Regions from separate parts of the Pseudomonas sp. JL3 genome, predicted to be linked through region 2. Evidence: riboswitches for the same ligand, from Rfam matches in the RefSeq annotation. Region 2 holds a riboswitch; the other holds the start of a gene.

Region 1 (12,128 bases), on a different contig from region 2:
CAACAGGTCGTTGTTGCCTTTCACGTCGCTCGGCCAGTCGGCGAAGCGTTTGCCACGGTAATCCTGCTCCTCGAGCTTGTAGCTCTGGATCATCGTCCCCATGCCGCCATCGAGAATCAGGATGCGCTCTTTGAGGGCGTGCTTGAGAGCTTGAAGGCGAACGCTGCGATCGGACATTTGGACTACTCGGTAAGGCCATGACGAAGGCCCGGGATGATAACAAACCTGTGCGCTTTTGGAGCATGTGCGGGTTTTGCATGAATATCGTTCATGTTGGTACGAGGGTCAGGCCGGTAGAATCGCGGCGTTTTCTCATGATCAGGACCAGGGATATGTCGTATCGCGTCGTCACCAGCCTATTGATGCTGTTTTTAAGCGGGGGCGCCGCTGCACAAGCTCCGGATATTTCCTACGTCCGCGACATTCAACCGATCTTCACCGAAAAGTGCGTGGCCTGCCATGCCTGCTACGACTCCGCCTGTCAGCTCAATCTGGGCAGTGGCGAAGGGGCGGTTCGAGGCGCGACGAAGGTGCCTGTCTATGACGGCGAGCGTAGCCAGGCCGCAGCGCCGACCCGGCTGTTTTATGACGCCTTCGGCAAGCGTGCCTGGCAGCAAAAGGGCTTTTATTCGGTGCTTGACGCCCAGGGCAGCCAGGCGGCGCTGATGGCGCGCATGCTCGAGCTGGGCCACAAAACGCCGTTGCAACCTAACGCCAAGTTGCCGGAAGACATCGTCCTGGGCCTGAACCGGGAAAACATGTGCGCCATGCCGGCGGAGTTTGACGGTTATGCCAGCTCCCACCCGAAAGAAGGCATGCCGTTGGCGGTCACCGGCCTGACCGATCAGCAATACCAGACGTTGCAACGCTGGCTGGCCTCCGGCGCGCCGATTGATGAACAGGGCCTGGTGCCCAGCACCAAGGAAGCCTTGCAGGTGGTGCAGTGGGAAAATTTGCTCAACGCGCCAGGCGCCCGGGAGAGTCTGGTGGGGCGCTGGTTGTTCGAGCACTGGTTCCTGGCGCACCTCTATTTCAAGGACGGCGAGCCGGGGCATTTCTTTCAGTGGGTACGTTCGCGCACGCCAACCGGGCAGCCGATCGATCTGATCAACACTCGCCGTCCGAATGACGATCCGGGCACTCAGGTTTACTACCGTTTATGGCCGGTGCAAGGCGTGATCGTGCACAAGACCCACATCACCTATCCGCTGAGCGCGGCGAAGATGGCGCGGATCAAAAGCCTGTTTTACAGCGGCAATTGGCAGGTCAATGCGCTGCCGGGTTACGGGCCGGAGCGACGGGCCAATCCGTTCACGACCTTTGAGGCCATCCCGGCTCAGGCGCGCTACCAGTTCATGCTCGATAACGCCGAGTACTTCGTGCGTACCTTTATTCGTGGCCCGGTCTGCCGGGGCCAGATCGCCACCGACGTGATCCGCGACAACTTCTGGGCGCTGTTCCAGGCCCCCGAGCATGACCTTTACATCACCGACCCGAATTATCGCGGCCAGGCCACGCCGTTGCTGGCGATGCCGGGGCAGAACGATGACGTCGGCAGTGTTCTGAGCCTGTGGCACGACTACCGCGACAAACGCAACGAATATGAAGCCTTGCGCCGGGACAACTACGCCGATTTACCGGCACCGAGCTGGTCGACCCTGTGGGCCGGCAATGACAACGCACTGCTGAGCATCTTCCGGCATTTCGACAGCGCCTCGGTGAACAAAGGCCTGATCGGTGACGTGCCGCAAACCATTTGGCTGTTCGATTACCCGCTGCTGGAACGCACGTATTACCAGTTGGCGGTCAACTTCGATGTATTCGGCAACGTATCCCATCAGGCCCAGACCCGACTGTACTTCGACCTGATTCGCAACGGTGCCGAGCAGAATTTCTTGCGCTTGATGCCGGCCGACTCACGGGATGGCTACCTCGACGATTGGTATCAGAACGGCGGCAAGTTCAAGATGTGGCTGGATTATGAGTACATCGATAACGACAAGCCGACGGCGCTGACGCTGGACGAAAAGGACCCGAAACGCGATTTTGCCCTGCAATTGCTGGCCCGGTACGGCGACCTCAATGCCAAGCCCGACCCGATCAACCGTTGCGATGGTGCCTACTGCTCGCGGCCGAACATCGATCTGGCGTTGCAGAACGCCGAACAGGCCTTGAGCCGCCTGACTTCACGTCCGGCTGCGGGGCTGAAGGTCATCGATCAGTTGCCAGAAGCCACGATGTTGCGCATCGAGACCCAAAGCGGCAAACGCGAGGTCTACAGCCTGCTGCGCAACCGCGCCCACAGCAACGTGGCGTTCCTGCTCGGTGAGTCGCTGCGCTATCAGCCAGGGCTCGATACGTTGACGATCTATCCGGGTGTTCTCAGCAGTTATCCGAACTTCATGTTCAACATCCCGGCCGGGCAAGTACCCGCGTTCGTCGACGCGATGGAAAATGCCAGGGACGCCGCCAGTTTCGAGAAAATCGTCGAACGCTGGGGCATTCGCCGCAGTCATCCGCAGTTCTGGCAGTATTTCCATGATCTGAGCCGCTACATCCACGACACCGACCCGGTGGAAGAGGGCGTGCTGGATATGAACCGCTACGAGAATCTTTGATTGAGGGCCTGAACACGCACCGCCGAACCCTGACCGAACCCTTGTAGGAGCGGTGATCAGAGGATCATCGACAGGCGCATCTTTCCCGACAAAAATACTAGGACTTTGTCCGGCGCGATGATTGGCGTAAACTGCGTCCAAGCCTGCGAGGAGTTTCCATGACCGCTATTACCATTACCGACGCCGCCCACGATTACCTGGCTGATCTGCTCTCCAAGCAGAACACTCCGGGTATCGGCATCCGCGTCTTTATCACCCAGCCTGGCACCCAGTACGCCGAAACCTGCATTGCCTACTGCAAGCCGGGCGAAGAAAAACCTGAAGACACGGCGCTGGGGCTCAAAAGTTTCACCGCTTACATCGACTCGTTCAGCGAAGCGTTTCTGGACGATGCGGTAGTCGACTACGCCACCGACCGCATGGGTGGCCAGCTGACCATCAAGGCGCCAAACGCCAAAGTACCGATGGTCAACGCTGACAGCCCGGTCAACGAGCGCATCAACTACTACCTGCAAACCGAAATCAACCCGGGGCTGGCCAGCCACGGCGGTCAGGTCAGCCTGATCGATGTGGTCGAAGACGGTATCGCCGTGCTGAAATTCGGCGGCGGTTGCCAAGGCTGCGGCCAGGCAGACGTTACCCTGCGCGAAGGCATCGAGCGCACCTTGCTCGAGCGCATCCCCGAGCTCAAGGGCGTTCGTGACGTGACCGACCACACGCAGAAAGAAAACGCCTACTACTAAGGTGTTCGCTGCAAACATAAAAAAACGGTGCCCGTGAGCACCGTTTTTTTTGATCGTTCCCACGCTCTGCGTGGGAATGCAGCCCGGGGCGCTCCGCGTCTCAAGAGCGGACGCAGAGCGTCCATTGAGGCATCCCACGCAGAGCGTGGGAACGATCATCTCAGGGTCTGTAGAGGTGCGCATGCCCCGCGCGATACAGCGACGACTCACTGAAGTGATCGCTACCCAACACCCGACCCACCAGAATCAGCGCCGTGCGGCGAAATCCCTTGGCTTGAACCTTCCCGGCAATATCCGCCAGCGTCCCCACTACCCAATCCTGATCCGGCCAGGTCGCCCGATGAATCACCGCGATCGGGCAATCGGCGCCGTAGTGCGGTAGCAATTCGGCAAGGATCTTCTCCAGATGATTGACCCCGAGGTGGATTGCCATGGTCGCCCCATGCTGCGCCAGGCTACCGAGCTCTTCACCGGCCGGCATCGCGGTCTTGTCGGCGTAGCGGGTCAGAATCACGCTCTGTGACACGTCCGGCAGGGTCAGTTCAGCACCCAACAGGGCCGCGCAGGCGGCGGTGGCGGTGACGCCGGGAATGATTTCGAAAGGGATGTCGAGTTCACGCAAGTAGCGAATCTGCTCGCCAATCGCCCCGTACAGGCTCGGATCGCCGGAATGCACCCGGGCCACGTCCTGGCCGTTGGCATGGGCGGTCTTGATCAGCTCGATGATCTGTTCCAGGTGCAATTCGGCGCTGTTGACCACCTGTTCGGCCCGGTGACCCTCCAGCACAGCGGCAGGGACCAGGGAGCCTGCATAGATGATGACCGGGCAGCTACGAATCAGCCGCTGGCCTTTGACGGTGATCAGTTCCGGGTCGCCGGGGCCTGCGCCAATGAAGTAGACGGTCATCGTCGTTTCCTGTCAGAAAAAGGGCATGGGCACACTTCAGATGAAGATTGCTCATGATCGAAGGCGGGGATTATCGGGGATTTTACGCGGCGCTGGCCAATGCAAGGGTGGCCTGGGCGTATTTTTGTCGTGGAATCAGCAACTTTGCCGGTGCCTGAGCAAGTTGTTCGGCCAGTGCCAGCGCGGCACTTTCCGCTACGCCGTAACAGCCGGTGCGCTCGAACGCGATGTCCGAGTGGTGGCTGAGTTGCGGTTCATAACCGGCCAATTGTTCGCTGCTGAAGTACATCAGCGGCAATGCCAGTTGCTCAGCCAGTTCGATCAGGGCGGGTTCTTCGCGCTTGAGGTCGATACTGGCCAAGGCCTTGATCTCACGAAGCTCGATTTGATGGGCCTGTAACGCCTGATCAAGCAGCGCCCGCAGCGTGCTGACGGGGCAGCCGCGCTGGCAGCCCAGGCCGACCACCAGGGTCGGCACTGCGCTGATGTCAGTCATGCGGAGTATTGACCATCGCTTTTGCGGCGGAACAACCAGGCGCTGATCAGGCCCAGGGCCAGCCAGAACGCCATGTTGGTCAGCTGCGAAGCGATTTTGAATTGCGCTTCCAGGGCTTGCGGCGCCAGCATCGAATGGACTTCCGGTTGCGGCGCGCCAATGACGTGCGGAACGGCCAGAATCGCTACACCGAGGATCTTCATCAGCCAGTGGCGGCTGAACACGATCAGCGCGATGCCGACAGCGGTGGACGCGGCAGTGCCAATCCACCAGATCTGCCGTTGCGCCAGGTCCGCTGCGGCTGTGCCTGGCAGTTCAGGTGGCAGGCCGAGGGTGGGCGCCAGCACGAATGTCGCATAACCGGCCAGACCCCAGAGCAGGCCCTGAGAGGTACGGCGTGGAGCGCGCAAGGTGTAGAGGCCCGCAAGCATCAGGGCGAAACCGACCGCGACCACCAGGTTGCCGCCGGTGGTCGACAGCACGCGCTGCCAGCCGTCTTCCGGCTCCCAGGCTTCGGCATCGTGGGTGTGAGCGGCGACTGCACCAGCAGCGTGCTCGTGGACTTCAACGGCGGCCGGCTCGGATTTTTCGTAGGTCTCGGCCTGCAAAATCAGCGGGGCGACCCAGAAGCTTTGCAGCAGGGTCAACAGCAGGGCGGCCAGCAGCCCGGTGAAACCTGCGGTTTGCGCAATACGCTTGCTCATGTCAGCAGGTCTCAATGGCACGGAAAGGCAGAGCTGTGACGGGTATCGTGCGCGGCGTTGTGTACCGCTTCGATGTGCGAGAAACCGGCGAAATACACAAGGCTGGCGCCAAGGATCGACGCACAAAAAGCGGCGGTCAGGCGTTGGCTCAGGGTTGTGGTGGTGCTGATCGTGATCTTTTTATCGGTGTTGCTGCCGGTGCTGCTGATGATCGACATGGCGCTTCCCTCTGGTCTGTCAGCGGGTGAATAGAGCGCATGAAAACCGCCGCACGCCGGGGCACGCAGAGATTTCGAACAGCGCCCGCCCACCGCGGGTTTGTTATTCAGTGAACGTAAAAGTCACTTTAGTGTTGCGGGCCGGTCTCCGGGCTCGCGAGGGGCAGGGCTTGCGCCGAAACCTGCAAGCATCACCTTCCCATGCCGTGTGACGGGCACAGTGGATTTGACGCTTCACTCGCTTACCGTTGCGGGGGCAGCACCGGACTGACATGGCTTTAGAGTAAAGCACATGATTCACCGGTTTCCCGTTTCACCCTGTGAAGGGCACCCGTAACAAGGCGTGTAGGAGAGCATGGGCGGGGGCGGGGAGTCAATTGGCAGGGGTTCTCAACTCGGAACCCGGTCGTCTGCATCGCGGGCAAGCCACGCTCCCACAAGGGAATGCGATCAACTGTGGGAGCGGGCTTGCCCGCGATGGCGTCATCCCAGCCGCCACAGAACGCGGCATGGACATTGACCCGCCCCCACACGATGCGTAGCCTTGCGCTTTCGAGGTTCTTCGGCATCTGCCGAAGCTAAGAAGGGAACGCGGTCGATGCCGCGGCTGCCCCCGCAACTGTGAACGGTGATGTTCGCTGCCACGCCACTGCAAACCCTGATCCATCAGGGTCGCGGGAAGGCGCAGCAAACGCCAGTCGAACGATTGGCACACCGTCAGCCAGGAGACCTGCCTCGATACAGATTCTCACTACAACCGGGCGGGGTGATCCGGTGGCGGAACTCTTGCGCGCGCGCACCTGCCGCTGCGATTGTCGTCCCGTATGCCCGCCACCTTGCCAAAGGGCATCCGATGAAAACACTGGCCAAACTCCCCGTCACCATCGTTACCGGCTTCCTCGGCTCGGGCAAAACCACCTTGCTACGCCACATGCTCGACAACGCCCAGGGCCGCCGTATCGCGGTGATCGTCAACGAGTTCGGCGAGCTGGGCATCGACGGCGAAATCCTCAAGCAGTGCTCGATCGGCTGCACCGAAGAAGAAGCCAACGGTCGCGTCTACGAACTGGCCAACGGCTGCCTGTGCTGCACGGTTCAGGAAGAATTCTTCCCGGTGATGCGTGAACTGGTCGCTCGTCGCGGCGACCTCGACCACATCCTGATCGAAACCTCGGGTCTGGCCCTGCCAAAACCTTTGGTTCAAGCCTTCCAATGGCCAGAGATCCGCAGCGCCTGCACGGTTGACGCGGTGATCACCGTGGTCGACAGCCCGGCCGTCGCTGCTGGCACCTTCGCTGCGTTCCCGGATCAGGTCGATGCCCAGCGCAAACTCGACCCGAATCTGGACCACGAATCGCCGCTGCACGAGCTGTTCGCCGATCAACTGGCCAGCGCCGACCTGGTGATCCTCAACAAGGCCGATCTGATCAGCGCTGAAGACCTGGCCCGTGTGCGCCTGGAAGTCGCCGAAGAACTGCCGCCAGCGGTGAAAGTCATCGAAGCCAGCAGCGGCCGTCTGCCACTGGACGTGCTGATCGGCCTCGGTGCCGGTTCCGAAGAGCACATCGACAGTCGCCACAGCCATCACGATCATCACCATGAAGGTGAAGACGACCACGACCATGACGCGTTTGACTCCATCTCGATTGAGCTGCCCCAAGCCGACGAAAGCCTGCTGATGGATGCGCTGACTCAATTGGTGGTCCAGCACGGCATCCTGCGGGTGAAAGGTTTTGCAGCGGTGCCGAACAAGCCGATGCGCCTGCTGATCCAGGGCGTGGGCACGCGCTTCGACAAGCACTTCGACCGTCAGTGGGGCGCTGAAGAAGCGCGCACCACCCGTCTGGTGTTGATCGGTCAGGCGCTGGATGCCGCACAGCTCGAAGCGCAATTGCGCGCTGCGCTCAGCGTTTAAACCATGCACCTGCTCAGGACCCAGCCCGGCGGTTTCGTGTCGGATGACAACATTGCCGACCTTGGACAAACCCCCGCCGAGCTGGTGATCCTGTGCAGCGGCGATTCCAGCCTGGCGTTGCTCGCCGAAGCGGCGCAGCAGTTGCCCGACGATTACCCGAGCGTACGCCTGGCCAACCCGATGCAGGTGCAGAATCACGCCTCGGTCGATCTATACGTCGACGAAGTACTGCGCCACGCCAAGGTAATTCTGATCTCGCTGCACGGCGGCATCGCCTATTGGCGTTATGGCATTGAGCGTCTGGTGGAATTGTCCGAGCGCGGCGTGCAGCTGATTCTGGTGCCGGGGGACGATCGGCCGGACCCGGAACTCAGTGACCTGAGCACCGTCACCGCGCAAGACCGCGACCGGCTCTGGCACTTCCTGCGTCAGGGCGGCATGGCCAACGCGCTCGACCTGTTTCGCTGCCTCGCCAGTCGTTGGCTCGGCCGCGACTATCCATGGTCCGAGCCGCAAACCCTGCCACGCACCGCGATCTATCACCCGCAAAAAAGCCCCGCAGAACTAAGCGATTGGCAAGCCGACTGGCAAGCTGATCAGCCGGTGGCGGCGGTGCTGTTTTACCGCTCGCATTTGCAGGCGGCGAACACCGGTTTCATCGATATTTTCTGCCAGCGTTTGCAAGCGGCGGGGTTGAACCCGTTGCCGATTGCGCTGGCCAGTTTGAAAGAGCCCGGCTGCCTGATGGTGGTTGAGGACCTGTTGGATGAAGTGGAGGCGGGGGTGATTCTCAACACCACCGGTTTCGCCCAGTCCAGCCCCGAAGCGCCGCACTTGCGGCCGTTTCGCCGCAACATTCCAGTGATCCAGGCGATCTGCGCCCAAGACAATGAACCCGGTTGGCGCGCCAGCGAACAAGGCCTCGGGCCGCGGGATCTGGCAATGCACATCGCGCTGCCGGAGCTGGACGGGCGGATCATCAGCCGGCCGATCAGTTTCAAGGATCTGGCCTGGCGCAGCGAGCGCAGTCAGTCCGACGTGGTCTGCTACCGGCCGCAACCTGAACGCATGGATTTTGTCGCTGAACTGGCACGGCGCTGGATCGATCTGGCGCGAGTGCCTAACGGCGAAAAATGCATCGCTCTGATCCTCGCCAACTACCCGACGCGCGATGGGCGCATCGGCAATGGCGTAGGCCTCGACACACCGGCTGCGGCATTGAACATCCTGCGCGCCCTGCACGCCGAAGGTTACCCGCTGCCGGCCGAGTTGCCGGACAGCGGCACCGCGCTGATCCAGCAATTGCTCGGCGGCGTCAGCAACGACCTAGACACCCTCGACCAGCGTCCCTGTCATCAAAGCCTCGCGCTGGACGACTACAACCTGATGTTCAACGCGCTGCCCGAGGCCAATCGCCAAGCCGTGCTGGAACGTTGGGGCCCCCCCGAAAACGACCCAATGTTCCGTGGCGGACGAATGATGGTGGCCGGTCTGCGCTTCGGCCTGACCTTCGTCGGCATTCAACCGGCCCGGGGTTATCAGGTTGACCCGAGCGCGGTGTATCACGACCCGGACCTGGTGCCGCCTCACGGCTATCTGGCGTTCTACTTCTGGTTGCGCAACACCTACGGCGCTCACGGCGTGATTCATGTGGGCAAGCACGGCAACCTCGAATGGCTGCCGGGCAAAGGCGTCGGGCTGTCGGAAAACTGCTGGCCGGATGCGTTGCTCGGGCCGCTGCCGAACATCTATCCGTTCATCGTCAACGACCCGGGTGAGGGCGCCCAGGCCAAGCGCCGTACACAGGCAGTGATCATCGATCACCTGATGCCGCCGCTGACCCGCGCCGAAACCTACGGTCCGCTGCGCAATCTCGAATTGTTGGCCGACGAATATTACGAAGCGCAATTGCTCGATCCGCGCCGTGCCCGGGAACTGCAGCGCGACATTCTGCAATTGGTGCGCGACACGCACATCGACCGCGAACTGCAACTGGACGAGAAGCTCGACAGCGATGCCGATGTGGCGATCTGGTTGCCGCGCCTGGACACGTACCTGTGCGACTTGAAGGAGTCGCAGATCCGCGATGGCCTGCATGTGTTTGGCGAATCGCCGGTCGGGCGGTTGCGCATCGACACCTTATTGGCCTTGCTGCGTATTCCTCGCGGCGATGGTCGTGGGGCGCAATCGAGTCTGTTGCGGGCGTTGGCCAAGGCGTTCGAGCTGGGGTTTGATCCATTGGATTGTGCGTTGGCCGAGCCGTGGACCGGACCACGTCCCGTGGAACTGCAATCGCTTAACGATGAACCCTGGCGCACCGCCGGGGATACCCGTGAACGCCTGGAGCTGTTCGCCACTCAACTGATTTCGCACACGTTGAACCAGCCTCAAGCCCAACCCGGCCCACAGGAGGGTGGTTGGTCGGAGGTGAACGCCATCATCGATAGCTTGCGCGAAGTCGTTGCCCCACGCCTGGACGCCTGCGGCCCGGCGGAAATGCGCGGCTTGCTCGACGCCCTCAACGGCCGATTCGTCCCGGCCGGCCCGAGCGGCGCGCCGAGTCGCGGCCGGCTGGACGTGCTGCCCACTGGGCGCAATTTCTATTCGGTGGACGTACGCAACCTGCCGACCACCACCGCGTGGCGCATTGGCTTCCAATCCGCGAACCTGATTCTTGAGCGGCACTTGCAGGACCACGGCGATCACCTGCGTCAGCTCGGTCTGTCGGTCTGGGGCACCGCAACCATGCGCACCGGCGGCGACGACATCGCCCAGGCCATGGCGCTGATGGGCGTGCGTCCGGTCTGGGCGACCGGCAGTCAGCGGGTTGACGACTTCGAGATTCTGCCGTTGAGTCTGCTGGACCGCCCACGGGTGGACGTGACCTTGCGCGTCTCCGGATTTTTCCGTGATGCCTTTGCCAACCTGATCCGGCTGTTCGACGCAGCCGTGCAAGCGGTCGCCGCGCTGGATGAACCGGACGATCTCAACCCGTTGGCGGCCAAGGTCCGCGCCGAGCGGCAAGCGCTGCTGGAGTCCGGGCTGGATGAAGAAGCGGCGCGGCGGCAGGCCGGCTGGCGCATCTTCGGGGCCAAACCGGGGGCTTACGGCGCGGGCGTGCAGGGCGCCATAGACGGTCGCTTGTGGCAAAGCCGTGAAGACTTGGCCGAGGTTTACCTGAACTGGGGCGGTTACGCTTACGGCGGCTCCGATGAAGGCACCGCCGCCCGCGAACAGTTCGCCCAGCGTCTGAGCCAGGTGCAGGCGGTGCTACAAAACCAGGACAACCGCGAGCACGACTTGCTCGATTCCAACGACTATTACCAGTTCCAGGGTGGCATGCTGGCGGCCGTCGAAAGCCTCAGCGGTGAAGCGACGGCCAGTTATCACGGCGATCACAGTCAGCCGGACTTGCCGAAGATCCGCACGTTGAAGGAAGAGCTTAACCGGGTGATTCGTTCCCGCGCGGCCAATCCGAAATGGATCGACGGGGTCAAGCGCCATGGCTATAAAGGCGCGTTCGAACTGGCGGCGACGGTCGATAACCTGTTTGCGTTCGACGCCACCACGCAGTTGATCGACGATCATCAATATGCGTTGCTGGCAGACGCCTATTTGCTCGATCCGGCGACCCGGGAGTTTGTTCGCGAACACAACCCCCACGCCTTGCGCGACATGACCGAGCGCATGCTGGAGGCCCAGCAGCGGGGAATGTGGAAAGAGCCGGGCGAGTACCGCGAGGCGCTGGAGAATTTGTTGCTGGATATAGAAGAAGACGGCTAACCGGATCGTTCCCACGCGCAGCAAAGGAATGCGGCCCGGGACGCTCCGCGTCCCAAGAGCCGAACGCGGAGCGTCCGTTGAGGCATTCCCACGCAGAGCGTGGGAACGATCACACCACCGACCACAATGAGTAATGCCACATGACCGACACCCCCCATTTCCCACTCTCCGCCGTGGTCGGCGCCGACGACTTGAAACTCGCGCTGTACCTGACCGCCATCGACCCGAAAATCGGTGGCGTGCTGATCGAGGGCCCGCGCGGCATGGCCAAATCGACCCTGGCCCGAGGCCTGGCGGACCTGTTGGCCAGCGGTCAATTCGTCACCTTGCCGCTAGGCGCCACCGAAGAACGGTTGGTAGGCACACTCGATCTTGACGCGGCCTTGAGCGAAGGCCGCGCACAGTTCTCCCCCGGCGTACTGGCCAAGGCCGACGGCGGCGTGTTGTATGTCGATGAAGTCAATCTGCTGCCCGATCACCTCGTGGACTTGCTGCTCGACGTGGCCGCCAGCGGCACCAACCTGATCGAGCGCGACGGGATTTCCCATCGGCATTCGGCGAAGTTTGTGCTGATCGGCACCATGAACCCGGAAGAGGGCGAGCTGCGTCCGCAACTGCTCGACCGCTTTGGCTTGAACGTCGCCCTCAGTGGCCACACCGCACCCGCCGAGCGTGGTCAGATCATCCGTCGCCGACTGGATTTCGACAGCGACCCGCAAGGGTTCTGCGCCGAATGGGAAAGCC
Region 2 (12,128 bases):
ATCACCGGCCCGGCATTCGGGCTGTCCCAGGTCGAGCCCTGGGTACGCCAGCACTTCAGCGCCAGTCGGGTTTTGCCCAGCAGTGCGTAAGTCAACGCCACCAGGCGTGCAGGAATGTAGTTCAGAACATCATCGATCTTCGCCGCTGCCCAACCGAAACGTTCGAAGCGTTCGTTGCGATAACCCCACATTGCATCGAGGGTGTTGCTCAGGCGATAGAGCACCACGCCGGGCGCACCCGCCACGGCAAACCAGAACAGTGCGGCGAACACCGCATCGCTGCCGTTCTCCAGCACCGATTCGGTGGCGGCGCGGGCGACTTCGGTTTCATCCAGTTCGCTGGTCTGACGGCTGACCAGATAACCGACACGTTTGCGCGCCTCGATCAAGTCATCGCTGCGCAGGGCCTTGGCCACCGGCTCGACATGCTCGCCGAGGCTGCGCATGCCGAGGGCGCAATAGAGCACGAGAATCTCGACAATCCAACCGACATAAGGCGCCCAGGAAAGTGCGGTGCCCAGCAAGGTCAGCGGCACGACCGCCATCACCCAGGCCGTAACCCCATGACTGCGCCAGCCACGGCCACCGGAGTTGAAACGTTGCTCGATGCGATCGGCAAAACGACCGAACGCCACCAGCGGATGCCAGCGTTTGGGTTCACCCAGCAGCGCATCCAGCGCGACCGCGGCGACACTCAACAACGCCACACTCATTGACTCACTCCCCAATAATTTTCATACAGCAACTCGCTGAGTGGACGCGCCTGCGCCCAACCTTCGAGTACCAACATCGGCGCCGGATAGAATTCCTTGACCGGCCCCAGGCAAAGAACAGCCAAAGGCTTGGCCCCGGCCGGTAAGCCCAACAAGTCCGCCAGCGCTTGCGGCTCGAACAGCGACACCCAGCCCATGCCCAGGCCTTCGGCGCGGGACGCCAGCCAAAGGTTCTGGATGGCGCAGGACAACGAGGCCATGTCCATTTCCGGCAATGTACGACGGCCGAAGATATGTCGCTCGCGATCGTCCATCAGCGCGGCGACCAGCACCTCGGCGCAATCGTTGATGCCTTCGACCTTGAGCTTCATGAATTCGTCGGAGCGCTCGCCGAGGGCTTCGGCAGTGCGGATGCGTTCGTCTTCCACCAGCAGCTGGATCTTGCCGCGCAGTGCCCGGTCGCTAATGCGGATGAAACGCCAGGGCTGCATCAGGCCAACACTTGGGGCCTGATGCGCGGCTTCGAGCAGACGCCTCAGTAACTCGGGCTCAACCGAGCCGCCACTGAAGTGACGCATGTCGCGGCGCTCTGCAATCGCGCGATAAACAGCTTCGCGTTCGGCCTGGCTGAATGTGTTGTCCGTCATGGCCTGCTCGCGAAAGCGGTTTCAGGGTCAGGCGCAAACAGCGCTGCAATCGCTGTCGGATTGGACGGGAAATAAAAGTGCACATAAGAAGCCGTCATCCGCCCCTCACGATAAACCGCCTCCGCCCCTCGCCCGCCATTGGGACTCAAACCTCGAGCAATTGGCTCAAGTTCAGTGCTGGTCAACGAGTGGTGGTACGTGTGCCCACGCAGCAAACCTTCCGGCAATTCGACCGCCTGCAAGGCCAACGCGGCAAGACGCTTCTGCATCACCGCATCACCGGCCAGCAAGCCGACCAATTCAGCGCGTGTGCCCTCGACATCGGTCAGTGAATCGAGCAAATACAGCATGCCGCCACACTCGGCCAGCAACGGTTTGCCCGCCGCGTGATGAGCGCGGATCGCGGTCAGCATCGGCGTGTTTTGTGACAACGCCACATGGTGCAATTCGGGGTAACCGCCCGGCAGATAAAGACTGTCCGCCTCCGGTAACCCGCTGTCGCGGATCGGCGAGAAGAAAGACAATTCGGCGCCCATGGCCCGCAACAGATCAAGGCTCGCACCGTAGGTAAACGCGAAAGCTTCGTCCCGGGCCACGGCAATCCGCACCCCGGCCAGCAACGGTTCGGCTGCGATCATTTCAGGCGCGGCGAATTCCACGGCCGGCGGTAGAGCCACATCACAACTGCTGGCCAGTGAGTCGGCCGCCGCGTCGAGGCGCAGATCGAGATCATTCAGCTCACTGGCCTGAACCAGGCCGAGATGCCGACTCGGCAATTCGATGCCGGTCTCCCGGGACAACGCGCCGTACCAGCGCAAGCCTTCAGTCAGGCTGCCTTCGAGCAACTGCGCATGGCGCACGGTGCCGACCCGGTTGGCCAACACACCGGCAAACGGTAAATCCGGCTGATAACGCGCAAGGCCCAGGGCCAGCGCGCCAAACGTCTGCGCCATGGCGGTGCCGTCGATCACGCCGAGCACCGGCACACCGAAGTGCCGCGCCAGGTCGGCGCTGGAAGGCGTACCGTCGAACAGCCCCATGACGCCTTCGATGAGGATCAGATCGGCTTCGCCCGCGGCCTCCCACAATAGCCGCCGACTTTCCCGCGCGCCGACCATCCACATGTCGAGTTGATAAACCGGTGCACCGCTGGCGCGCTCGAGAATCATCGGGTCGAGAAAATCCGGGCCGCATTTGAACACGCGGACCTTGCGCCCCTGATTGCGATGCAAACGAGCGAGCGCGGCGGTGACGGTGGTCTTGCCCTGACCGGAGGCCGGCGCGGCAATCAGTACCGCCGGGCAATGATGTGGTTGACTCACAACTCGACGCCTTTTTGCGCTTTGATTCCGGCCTGGAAGGCGTGCTTGATCATGCCCATTTCAGTGACGGTGTCCGCCAACTCGATCATCTCCGGTTTGGCGCCACGACCGGTGACCACCACATGTTGCATCGGCGGACGAGCCTGCAAGTCGCTGAGCACCTGATCGAGATCGAGGTAGCCGTGCTTGAGGGCGATGTTCAACTCATCGAGCACTACCAGACCGATGGATGGATCACGCAGCAATTCGCGGGACACCGCCCAGGCGGCTTCAGCGGCGGCGATGTCGCGCTGGCGGTCTTGGGTTTCCCAGGTGAAGCCCTCGCCCATCACATGAAAACGCACCTGCTCCGGGAAGCGTCGGAAGAACAGCTCCTCACCGGTGCTGGTGCGCCCCTTGATGAACTGCACCACGCCGCACTGCATGCCGTGGCCCATGGCCCGGGAAAGCATGCCAAACGCCGAGCTGCTCTTGCCTTTGCCGTTGCCGGAGAGCACCAGCAGCAAACCGCATTCATTCGGGGAGTTGGCGATGCGTTCGTCGATCACCGCTTTTTTGCGCAGCATGCGCGCCAGATGGCGTTCGTCACGATCGGGAGTATCAGTCATGGGGGAGCTCTCCGTTGAGGCTGGATAACGGCGGGCAGGCACAAGAATAGACGGCAAGAAGCCTGGCATCGCCCACCGTGATGCCGTTGGATGAATCAGGCCGGTCTCCGGGCTCATGAGCGGCACCAGGGCCAACTGCGCGCCTTCCCATGTCGACAATCGACACAGTGGCTCAAGGCGCAGCTTTTACTCATTTACCGTTGCGGGGGCAGCGCCGGGATCGTGATCATTTTTCACGGGAAGAAATTCACTCACCGGCTTCCCTGTTTCACTCTGTCGACCAAGGTCACAGAGCACCTGAAACAAGCCGCGAAGGTTAGAGGGTTGGGGGTGGAGCGTCAATTAAACCCGGGGCGCCGCTGAGCGAATAACTGCCATTGATCAATTAACTGACGCCAATCTTGTGCCACACTACAAGCAGTGATATCAAAGAGCCACAACCTCACAACACAATAACAAGGGTGAGCCACATGCAAGGCATGATCATCAGCAATCCGAAGCTGGAATTCCTGCGGCCGGTGCTGGAACGCTGGTTTGACTGTATCGACCGCTTCAACGCCGTACGCGGCGATAACGATACACCTTACTGGTACGACGAAAACGCCAACCTCGGCCTGCTCTCCGCCGCAGCCTGGATGGCAGAAATGGTCACGCTGCAACAAACATCCACGCGCAAACAGACTGAAGAAGGCGAACGCAACGCCCACGCCGATCTGTTTATCGCCAGCAGCGAAGAACGCGCGTATCTCCAGGCCACCCAGCGCTGGCCACGGGTCAATAGCCTGAACCTGACTCAGGCATTGGCGGACATCACCAGTGACGCGAAGCGAATCAGCTACGCCAGCGATCTGAAACTCGGCTGCCTGTTCGTAGCGCCGCAAAAAGCTCAGCAGAGCGCTACACCGGAAGAACTTCAGGACATGGTCGACGACCTGCAAAAGGAACACAGCTGCGCCGTGGCCTGGTATTTCCCATACGCCTACCGCAAGTTGCGCAATGAAGCCGGCAACTACCATCCAGGCATCGCTGTTCTGCTCAAGGAAGCCCGCGGCTGACCGGTTGAACCATCGAGCGTCTACGCTTCTCTATGATTACGTCAATGCATTCATAGGGAAGATCAGTAATGCGCAAACCCCAGCTCGTTTTCATCATCGCGCTCGCCGGAGGGCTCGCCGCCTGTGGTGAAACCTCCAGCCTGCAAGTCTCGGATGGCACAGGCCCCTCGCCCAAACTGCCAGAACCCAATAAAACCCTGATCCCGACGGTGAACATCGCCCCGGCGATCGGCTGGCCTGAAGGCAAGAAACCTGTCGCCGCGGCAGGAACTCAAGTGGCGGCATTTGCCGAAGGCCTCGAACACCCACGTTGGCTCTACGTATTGCCCAACGGCGATGTGCTGGTGGCCGAAACCAATGCACCGGCCAAATCCGATGGCGGTATTCGTGGCTGGATCATGGGCAAAGTCATGGGCCGCGCCGGTGCTGGCGTCCCCAGCCCGAACCGCATCACCCTGCTGCGGGACAAGGACCACGACGGCGTCGCCGAAACCCGCACGGTATTCCTGGAAAACCTCAACTCGCCCTTTGGCATGACCCTGGTCGGCAATGATTTGTATGTCGCCGACACTGATCGCCTGCTGCGTTTCCACTATGAAAACGGTGAGACGGCGATCAAGTCGCAGCCGATCAAGGTGGTCGACTTGCCGGGCGGCACGCTGAATCATCACTGGACCAAAAATGTCATCGCCAGCAAGGATGGCAGCAAGCTGTACGTCACCGTGGGCTCGAACAGCAACGTCGGTGAAAACGGCATGGATCAGGAGGAAGGCCGCGCTGCGATCTGGGAAGTGGATCGCGCCACCGGCAATCATCGGATCTTCGCCTCGGGGATTCGCAATCCAAACGGTCTGGCCTGGGAGCCTCAGAGCGGCGCACTGTGGACCGCCGTCAACGAGCGTGACGAAATCGGCAGCGACCTGGTGCCGGACTACATCACGTCAGTGAAGGACGGCGGGTTCTACGGCTGGCCCTACAGCTATTACGGACAGCACGTCGACATTCGCGTCGAACCGCAAAACCCTGATCTGGTGGCCAAGGCGATTGCACCGGACTATGCGGTGGGGCCACATACTGCGTCACTGGGCCTGACGTTTGCCGAAGGCAGCAAACTGCCCGCACCGTTCACTCAAGGCGCTTTCATCGGCCAGCATGGCTCTTGGAACCGCAAACCGCACAGCGGCTATAAGGTGATTTTCGTGCCGTTCAACGCCGGCAAACCGACCGGGCAACCGGTGGATGTGCTCACTGGCTTCCTCAATGACGAGGAAAAAGCCATGGGCCGGCCGGTGGGCGTGGTGATCGATCAGCAAGGAGGCTTGCTGGTGGCGGATGATGTGGGGAACAAGGTGTGGCGCGTTTCCGCAGCCAAGTAATCAGCTCGACTGTAAGAGCGAGGCTTGCCCGCGAAGACGGCATCACAGTCAACATTGATATCGACTGACACACCGCTTTCGCGGGCAAGCCTCGCTCCTACAGTTTTCTGCGCAGCCTCAGCCTTCAAACGAGCGGTCATGACAACCTCCGCTACGGATTATGTGCCAAGTGCTCAGGTTGCAAGACGCGCTTGGCGCTCAGATAAGCTTTCTGCCAGTAAGCTTTGGACAAGCTGTCCAGCTTGACCGTGCCGCCCGTGGCTGGCGCGTGGACGAAGCGGCCTTCGCCGACGTAGATCCCGGCGTGACTGACCTGGGAGCCGCCATTGGTGGCGAAGAAAATCAGATCACCGGTTTGCAGGCCTTCCTTACCGATATTGGGGGCCTGCATGCCGATCATCTCGCGGGTGGAGCGCGGCAAGGAAATGCCTGCGACATCGCGATACACATAACCGATCAGACCGCTGCAATCGAACCCGGAATCTGGCGTGTTGCCGCCCCAGCGATAAGGCGTTCCCACCAGGCCCAACGCGCGAAACAGCACGTCTTCTGCCGCGGGGGAGAAGGCTTGGGAAGGACCAAAAACAATCGGAGCGCGGACCACCGGCGCAGGTGGCGGTGTGCGGCTGGCGCAGGCGCTGAGCAGCGCTGCGAAGAACATGAGTGCGAGGCGGGCCGACATCGTCATAAGCAGAACATCCTGATCTGGCTGCGGCTTTTTCTACCGAGAAGGCAGAAAAGAAAACCGCCTGCGCAGAACGCAGGCGGTTTGCCATCAATAATAGATCAGGATTCTAGCGGCTACACGGCAAACTTCAAGTAAGACTTTAAGTTCGCCTTACAAACTGTCCGCTTACTTGCGTGCAGTAACGATAGCCGGGGCCGTCGTCGGTGCCATCGCGAGTGCGCGCTTGGCTTCGATGAAGGTCTTGCTCCAGTAGCTGTCGCCCAGGCTATCGATCCGGACACCACCACTTTTGCGGCTGCTGGAGTGGATGAACTGGTTGTCACCCAGGTAGATCCCGGCGTGACTGACACGACCGCGACGACCATTGGTGGCGAAGAACAGCAGATCACCCGGCTTCAGGGCGCTGCGAGCAACCAGAGGAGCGTCAACGTTGATCATTTCGCGAGTGGAGCGCGGCAGGTTCATGCCGGCTTCTTCACGGAACAGATAACCGATGAAGCCGCTGCAGTCGAAGCCAGCCTCGGAGGTGCCGCCAAAACGATACCGGGTACCGATCAGGGACATGCCACGTTCGAGGATGCTGTCGGCCAGAACCGGAAGCTGGTACGACTTGCCGCCGGCGAAGTCTGCCAGTTCTTTATCGGTGGCCACGCCGTCCTGGTAAAGAGCTTCCTGGAAAAGAACGGAAGAAGATTGCGCAGTAACTGAGTTTTTAACCTGCTGTTGCTGCTCTGGCTGGGACACTGGAGAGTGAGCAGCGCAACCGAACAGCAGGGTGACGAGTGCGAGAGGCACGAGGGGTGCGAAGCGATTTAGCATGGGCACGACCGTGGCTGATAGTTTCTAAAGAAGCCGAGACTATGCCCGCTATCAACCTCATTTGCAAATTCAATCGATCTTTATGTGACTTATCGGTTTCTCGTTTACATCTAAGCGCTTAAGCCCATTTTGAACCTTTGCGCAGCCTGCCCTCTTGCAGGAAAGCGGATTTGTTGACGCCTGGAATTTGCCAAAACCCGCGTAAAATCTGAGCTTGATCAGGTTCTTTACCAGCCCAGGGTTTCTTTCAGGAACGGGATTGTCAGCTTGCGCTGAGCTTGAAGGGAGGCCTGATCGAGGCGTTCGAGCAGCTCGAAAAGCGCACTCATGCTGCGGGTGCCACGGGTCAAAATAAAATGCCCGACTTCGTCGGTCAGGTGCAGGCCACGACGGGATGCGCGCAACTGCAAGGCACGCAATTTGTCTTCGTCAGAGAGTGGGCGCATCTGGAAGATGAGTGCCAGTGTCAGCCGCGATTTGAGATCCGCCAGCTTCACCGGTAGTTCGCGCGGGGACGTCGAGGCGGCGATCAGCAGACGCCGGCCGCTGTCACGCAGACGATTGAACAGATGGAACAGCGCCTCTTCCCAATCCGCCTTGCCGGCGACCGCCTGCAAATCGTCCAGGCAGACCAGTTCGTACTGTTCGAGGTTGTCTAGGATTTCGATGCCACGGTCCAGCAACTCGGCCAACGGCAGATACACCGCCGGCTCACCCAGTTGCTCGAAGCGCAGACACGCCGCCTGCAACAAATGCGTGCGCCCTACCCCATCCTTGCCCCAGAGGTAAATCAGGCTTTCCGTCCAGCCGGCGTCGGCTTCGCAGAGCCGCTCGACATAGCCGAGTGCAGCGGCATTGGCGCCTGGGTAGTAATTGATAAAGGTAGCGTCATCACGCAGACGCACACCTAGGGGCAGCTGAATCGGTTTCATGCTGACTGAACAGTTCCAAAGGAACCGTTAGTGGCCTCTGTGTAAAGTTTGCGAAGTTTATACCCGTGAGGCTGAGCGCACAATGCGACAGACCACAAGCAAAATCAAAGGTTTGCGTTAACGTGCTGGTTTTATGACAGTTTCTTTGACGGCGCATGTGACAGCCACGCGAGGGATACGGGCAAACCTGGCACGAAACCAGACTGCCCGCTACGGGGATTAAAAGCTTACACCTCGGATTCGTCGACACCGCCGTAGATTTCTGAATCCTTGTACAAATCGTGTACGTGACGCACCAGGACCATAATCACCGCCGCCACCGGCAACGCCAGCAATATACCGGTAAAACCAAACAGTTCGCCGCCGGCCAGGATCGCGAAGATCACCGCCACCGGGTGCAGGCCGATCCGGTCACCCACCAGCAACGGCGTCAGGACCATGCCTTCCAGCGCCTGGCCGACCATGAACACCGCGACAATACCAATCATGGGATACAGATCGCCACCGAACTGGAACAGACCGGCAATCAACGCCGCGCCAATCCCGATGACGAACCCCATGTACGGCACGATCGCCGCCAACCCGGCAATCAGACCGATCAACAGCCCCAGCTCCAGCCCGACGATCATCAAGCCGGCGGCATAAATCACGCCCAGCGCCAGCATCACCAGCAACTGCCCGCGCACGAAGGCCCCGAGCACTTCATGGCATTCTCCCGCCAGGGACATGACGCGTTCTTCACGATCACGGGGCAGCAGGCTGCGGATCTTGGCCATCATCAGATCCCAGTCGCGCAGCAGGTAAAAACTCACCACCGGAATCAGCACCAGGTTGGCCAGCCACCCGATCAGCGCAAGGCCTGATGCCGTCGCCTGACTCAGCACTACGCCGACCACATCGGTGGTCTGACCCATGTGCTCGCTGAACGCCGCCTTGAGCTTGTCGAACTTCCAGAAGCCGTCCGACAACCCGATCTTCGATTGCGCCCACGGCACGGCGGTGTGCTGCAACCAGTCGAGCATTTGCGGCGCCAGTTCATACAAGCGAAACAGCTGCTTGGCGAGCATGGGCACCAACACCAACAGTAACGCGGTAACGATCAACGTGAACAAGGCGAACACCGCCACCACACCCCAGGTCCGTGACAGACCGTACTTCTCCAGCCGATCCACCAGCGGGTCGAACAGATAGGCCAGCAACAGCGCCACCAGGAATGGTGTCAGGATCGGATGCAACAGGTAAACAAACGCGCAAAGCAGGACCACCCCACCGAGCCAGAACCAACGCCGTGAATCGGCCATTTACCACTCCTGCTTCTATATAAAGAAAAACTACCAGCGAAAACGTAACTGCGGCGTCGGTACCGAGGCTGGCGCTGCGACCGGTGTCGCGCCAGCCGCCACGGGTTGAACAGACATCGCGGGGGCCGGCGCCTCACCTGCCGGAATTTCCTGCAACTTGGCCAAAGACAACTGCGCCCGCAGCTGATCGGCGCTGCCGTTGACCCGATAAAGTACGCGGTCGCCATCAACGCTTTGCAGGCGAGCACCAAAAGGTTCCAGCAAACGCCCGAGCGTCGCATAACGCTCCAGATTCATCCCCTGCACTTCCAGCAATTGCTCGCTCGATGCACCCGGTTTGGCGACAAAACGCGGCGCCAGGCGTTGGCTGACCGCCAGCATCACCGCATCGGCCAGCGCTGCGGTATCGGCGCCCTGCACGCTACCGACTTCTTTCTGATCGCCCAACCACAAACGCCACTTGGCTTGCCATTGGCCACTCTCTTCACGGGCATGCACCGCCAGCAAGGCGTCGGCATTGTAACGGTCGGATGCACCCCGCAGCGGTGCAGGGTCTGCACTTTCCAGATTCGGCGCAGTGGCGACAATCTGCTCGTTCAGGTCTGCCAGTGGCAAACGCAGCGGCAGCCCACGATGTTGCGCCGCTCGAAGCAGCGGCGTGGCACTGGCCTGGCCATCGCCGACCAGGCTCGAACCCTCAGTGGAATCGTTCAACCACCAACCGAGAATCGACGGCCGGTTGCTGCCCCACATGGCCAACCCGGCACGACGCAAGGCCTGTTCGGTGGTAGCAGGATCGAAATCGACTTTCAGCACCTGCGGCGGCCCGGCCTCATAACCGAACTGGCTGATGATCTGCTGAGGATCTTTGCGCACGGTCGCCAGACCCGGGCTCTGCGCCGCCTTGGGGTCACCGGTCAGGCGCAACACCAACGTATCCAGCGCCCGCTGAGTCGCCTGATCGCGCTCCTCCGGCGTCTGGCTGCTGACAGGCTCGCGCACTTGATAGAGTCCTTTGACGGTTTCGGCATGAGTGGTCAGGCTGACCACGGATAAACAGCCCACGAACAAGAATTTAAGAAAACGCATAAAAAGATTCCTGACGACAAGAGCGGCTGGAACAGACCGCGTGAAGATGATTGAACCAGGGGTCTGTTGACCACACGTTCAAGCAAAACATTCACCCGATCCCGGTAGTTTTCGCACTGTCATAACGATAGACGGTTAACGTCGATACCTTATACAGCCATCCGGGACGCCACCAACACGGGCAATATCGGTTTTTTTAACGCGATATGCTCCTGCCCGTCGGTACGAGGATGGCCGCTGCCCCTCAAGCCTGATAAAATCGCGCGCCTTCGCAGACCGGCAACAGCCGGGCACCCTGAAATTCGCGGATGGCACTCGCCTTCGTTTGTTTCGGCGGTCCCACTGGACTCGGTCGTTACCCCTGAATCCCCCCTAAAGGCCTGGATCATGAGCAAGCAACCCTCCCTGAGCTACAAGGACGCCGGTGTAGACATCGACGCCGGTGAAGCATTGGTCGAACGCATCAAGAGCGTCGCCAAGCGCACTGCGCGCCCGGAAGTCATGGGCGGCCTGGGCGGTTTCGGCGCCCTCTGCGAAATCCCGGCCGGTTACAAACAACCGGTGCTGGTATCGGGCACTGACGGCGTCGGCACCAAGCTGCGCCTGGCGCTGAACCTGAACAAGCACGACAGCATCGGCATCGACCTGGTTGCCATGTGCGTGAACGACCTGGTGGTCTGCGGCGCCGAGCCGCTGTTCTTCCTCGACTACTACGCCACCGGCAAACTGAACGTCGAAACCGCGACCCAGGTCGTGACCGGCATCGGCGCTGGCTGTGAACTGTCCGGCTGCTCCCTGGTCGGCGGCGAAACCGCTGAAATGCCTGGCATGTACGAAGGCGAAGACTACGACCTGGCCGGCTTCTGCGTCGGCGTCGTGGAAAAGTCCGAAATCATCGACGGTTCCAAAGTCGCTGCCGGCGATGCCCTGCTCGCCCTGCCGTCTTCCGGCCCGCACTCCAACGGCTACTCGCTGATCCGCAAGATCATCGAAGTGTCCGGTGCAGACATCGAAAACATCCAGCTCGACGGCAAACCGCTGACCGACCTGCTGATGGCTCCGACCCGCATCTACGTGAAGCCGCTGCTCAAGCTGATCAAAGAAACCGGCGCCGTCAAAGCCATGGCCCACATCACCGGTGGTGGCCTGCTGGACAACATTCCGCGCGTTCTGCCAAAAGGCGCACAAGCGGTAGTTGACGTTGCAAGCTGGACTCGCCCTGCCGTGTTCGACTGGCTGCAAGAGAAAGGCAACGTTGACGAAAACGAAATGCACCGCGTGCTGAACTGCGGCGTCGGCATGGTTATCTGCGTGGCTCAAGAGCACGTTGAAACCGCGCTGAACGTATTGCGTGAAGCCGGCGAGCAGCCTTGGGTCATCGGTCAGATCGCCACCGCTGCCGAAGGCGCGGCTCAGGTTGAACTGAAGAACCTCAAGGCACACTGATGCAAGAGCGGATGTCCCAGACCTGTGATGTGGTGGTGCTGTTGTCCGGCACCGGCAGTAACTTGCAGGCCTTGATCGACAGCACGCGGACCGGCGACAGCCCGGCCCGCATCGCCGCGGTGATCTCCAACC

Evidence for each region. Region 2 has a riboswitch for cobalamin ahead of cobO (cob(I)yrinic acid a,c-diamide adenosyltransferase). Riboswitches for the same ligand answer to the same signal wherever they lie in the genome.
Region 1: it holds a riboswitch for cobalamin, as region 2 does, so the genes downstream of both, MMG91_RS06000 (CbtB domain-containing protein) here and cobO (cob(I)yrinic acid a,c-diamide adenosyltransferase) in region 2, are expected to answer to the same signal.

Annotation. Positions count from the first base shown of each region.
Region 1 is NZ_JAKWJK010000002.1:572,536-584,663, forward strand. It holds gene metH (methionine synthase) at 1-177, opposite strand, end outside; gene MMG91_RS05975 (fatty acid cis/trans isomerase) at 333-2,618, shown strand; gene nfuA (Fe-S biogenesis protein NfuA) at 2,777-3,361, shown strand; gene cobM (precorrin-4 C(11)-methyltransferase) at 3,522-4,268, opposite strand; gene MMG91_RS05990 (cobalamin biosynthesis protein) at 4,351-4,764, opposite strand; gene MMG91_RS05995 (CbtA family protein) at 4,761-5,468, opposite strand; gene MMG91_RS06000 (CbtB domain-containing protein) at 5,480-5,686, opposite strand; cobalamin riboswitch at 5,808-6,036, opposite strand; cobalamin riboswitch at 6,225-6,439, shown strand; gene cobW (cobalamin biosynthesis protein CobW) at 6,540-7,601, shown strand; gene cobN (cobaltochelatase subunit CobN) at 7,605-11,384, shown strand; gene MMG91_RS06015 (ATP-binding protein) at 11,525-12,128, shown strand, end outside.
Region 2 is NZ_JAKWJK010000003.1:601,849-613,976, forward strand. It holds gene cbiB (adenosylcobinamide-phosphate synthase CbiB) at 1-713, opposite strand, end outside; gene bluB (5,6-dimethylbenzimidazole synthase) at 710-1,360, opposite strand; gene MMG91_RS09175 (cobyrinate a,c-diamide synthase) at 1,357-2,682, opposite strand; gene cobO (cob(I)yrinic acid a,c-diamide adenosyltransferase) at 2,679-3,290, opposite strand; cobalamin riboswitch at 3,371-3,606, opposite strand; gene MMG91_RS09185 (hypothetical protein) at 3,761-4,345, shown strand; gene MMG91_RS09190 (sorbosone dehydrogenase family protein) at 4,414-5,721, shown strand; gene MMG91_RS09195 (C40 family peptidase) at 5,873-6,409, opposite strand; gene MMG91_RS09200 (C40 family peptidase) at 6,575-7,228, opposite strand; gene hda (DnaA regulatory inactivator Hda) at 7,456-8,160, opposite strand; gene MMG91_RS09210 (AI-2E family transporter) at 8,388-9,461, opposite strand; gene MMG91_RS09215 (DUF2066 domain-containing protein) at 9,492-10,550, opposite strand; gene purM (phosphoribosylformylglycinamidine cyclo-ligase) at 10,938-11,996, shown strand; gene purN (phosphoribosylglycinamide formyltransferase) at 12,008-12,128, shown strand, end outside.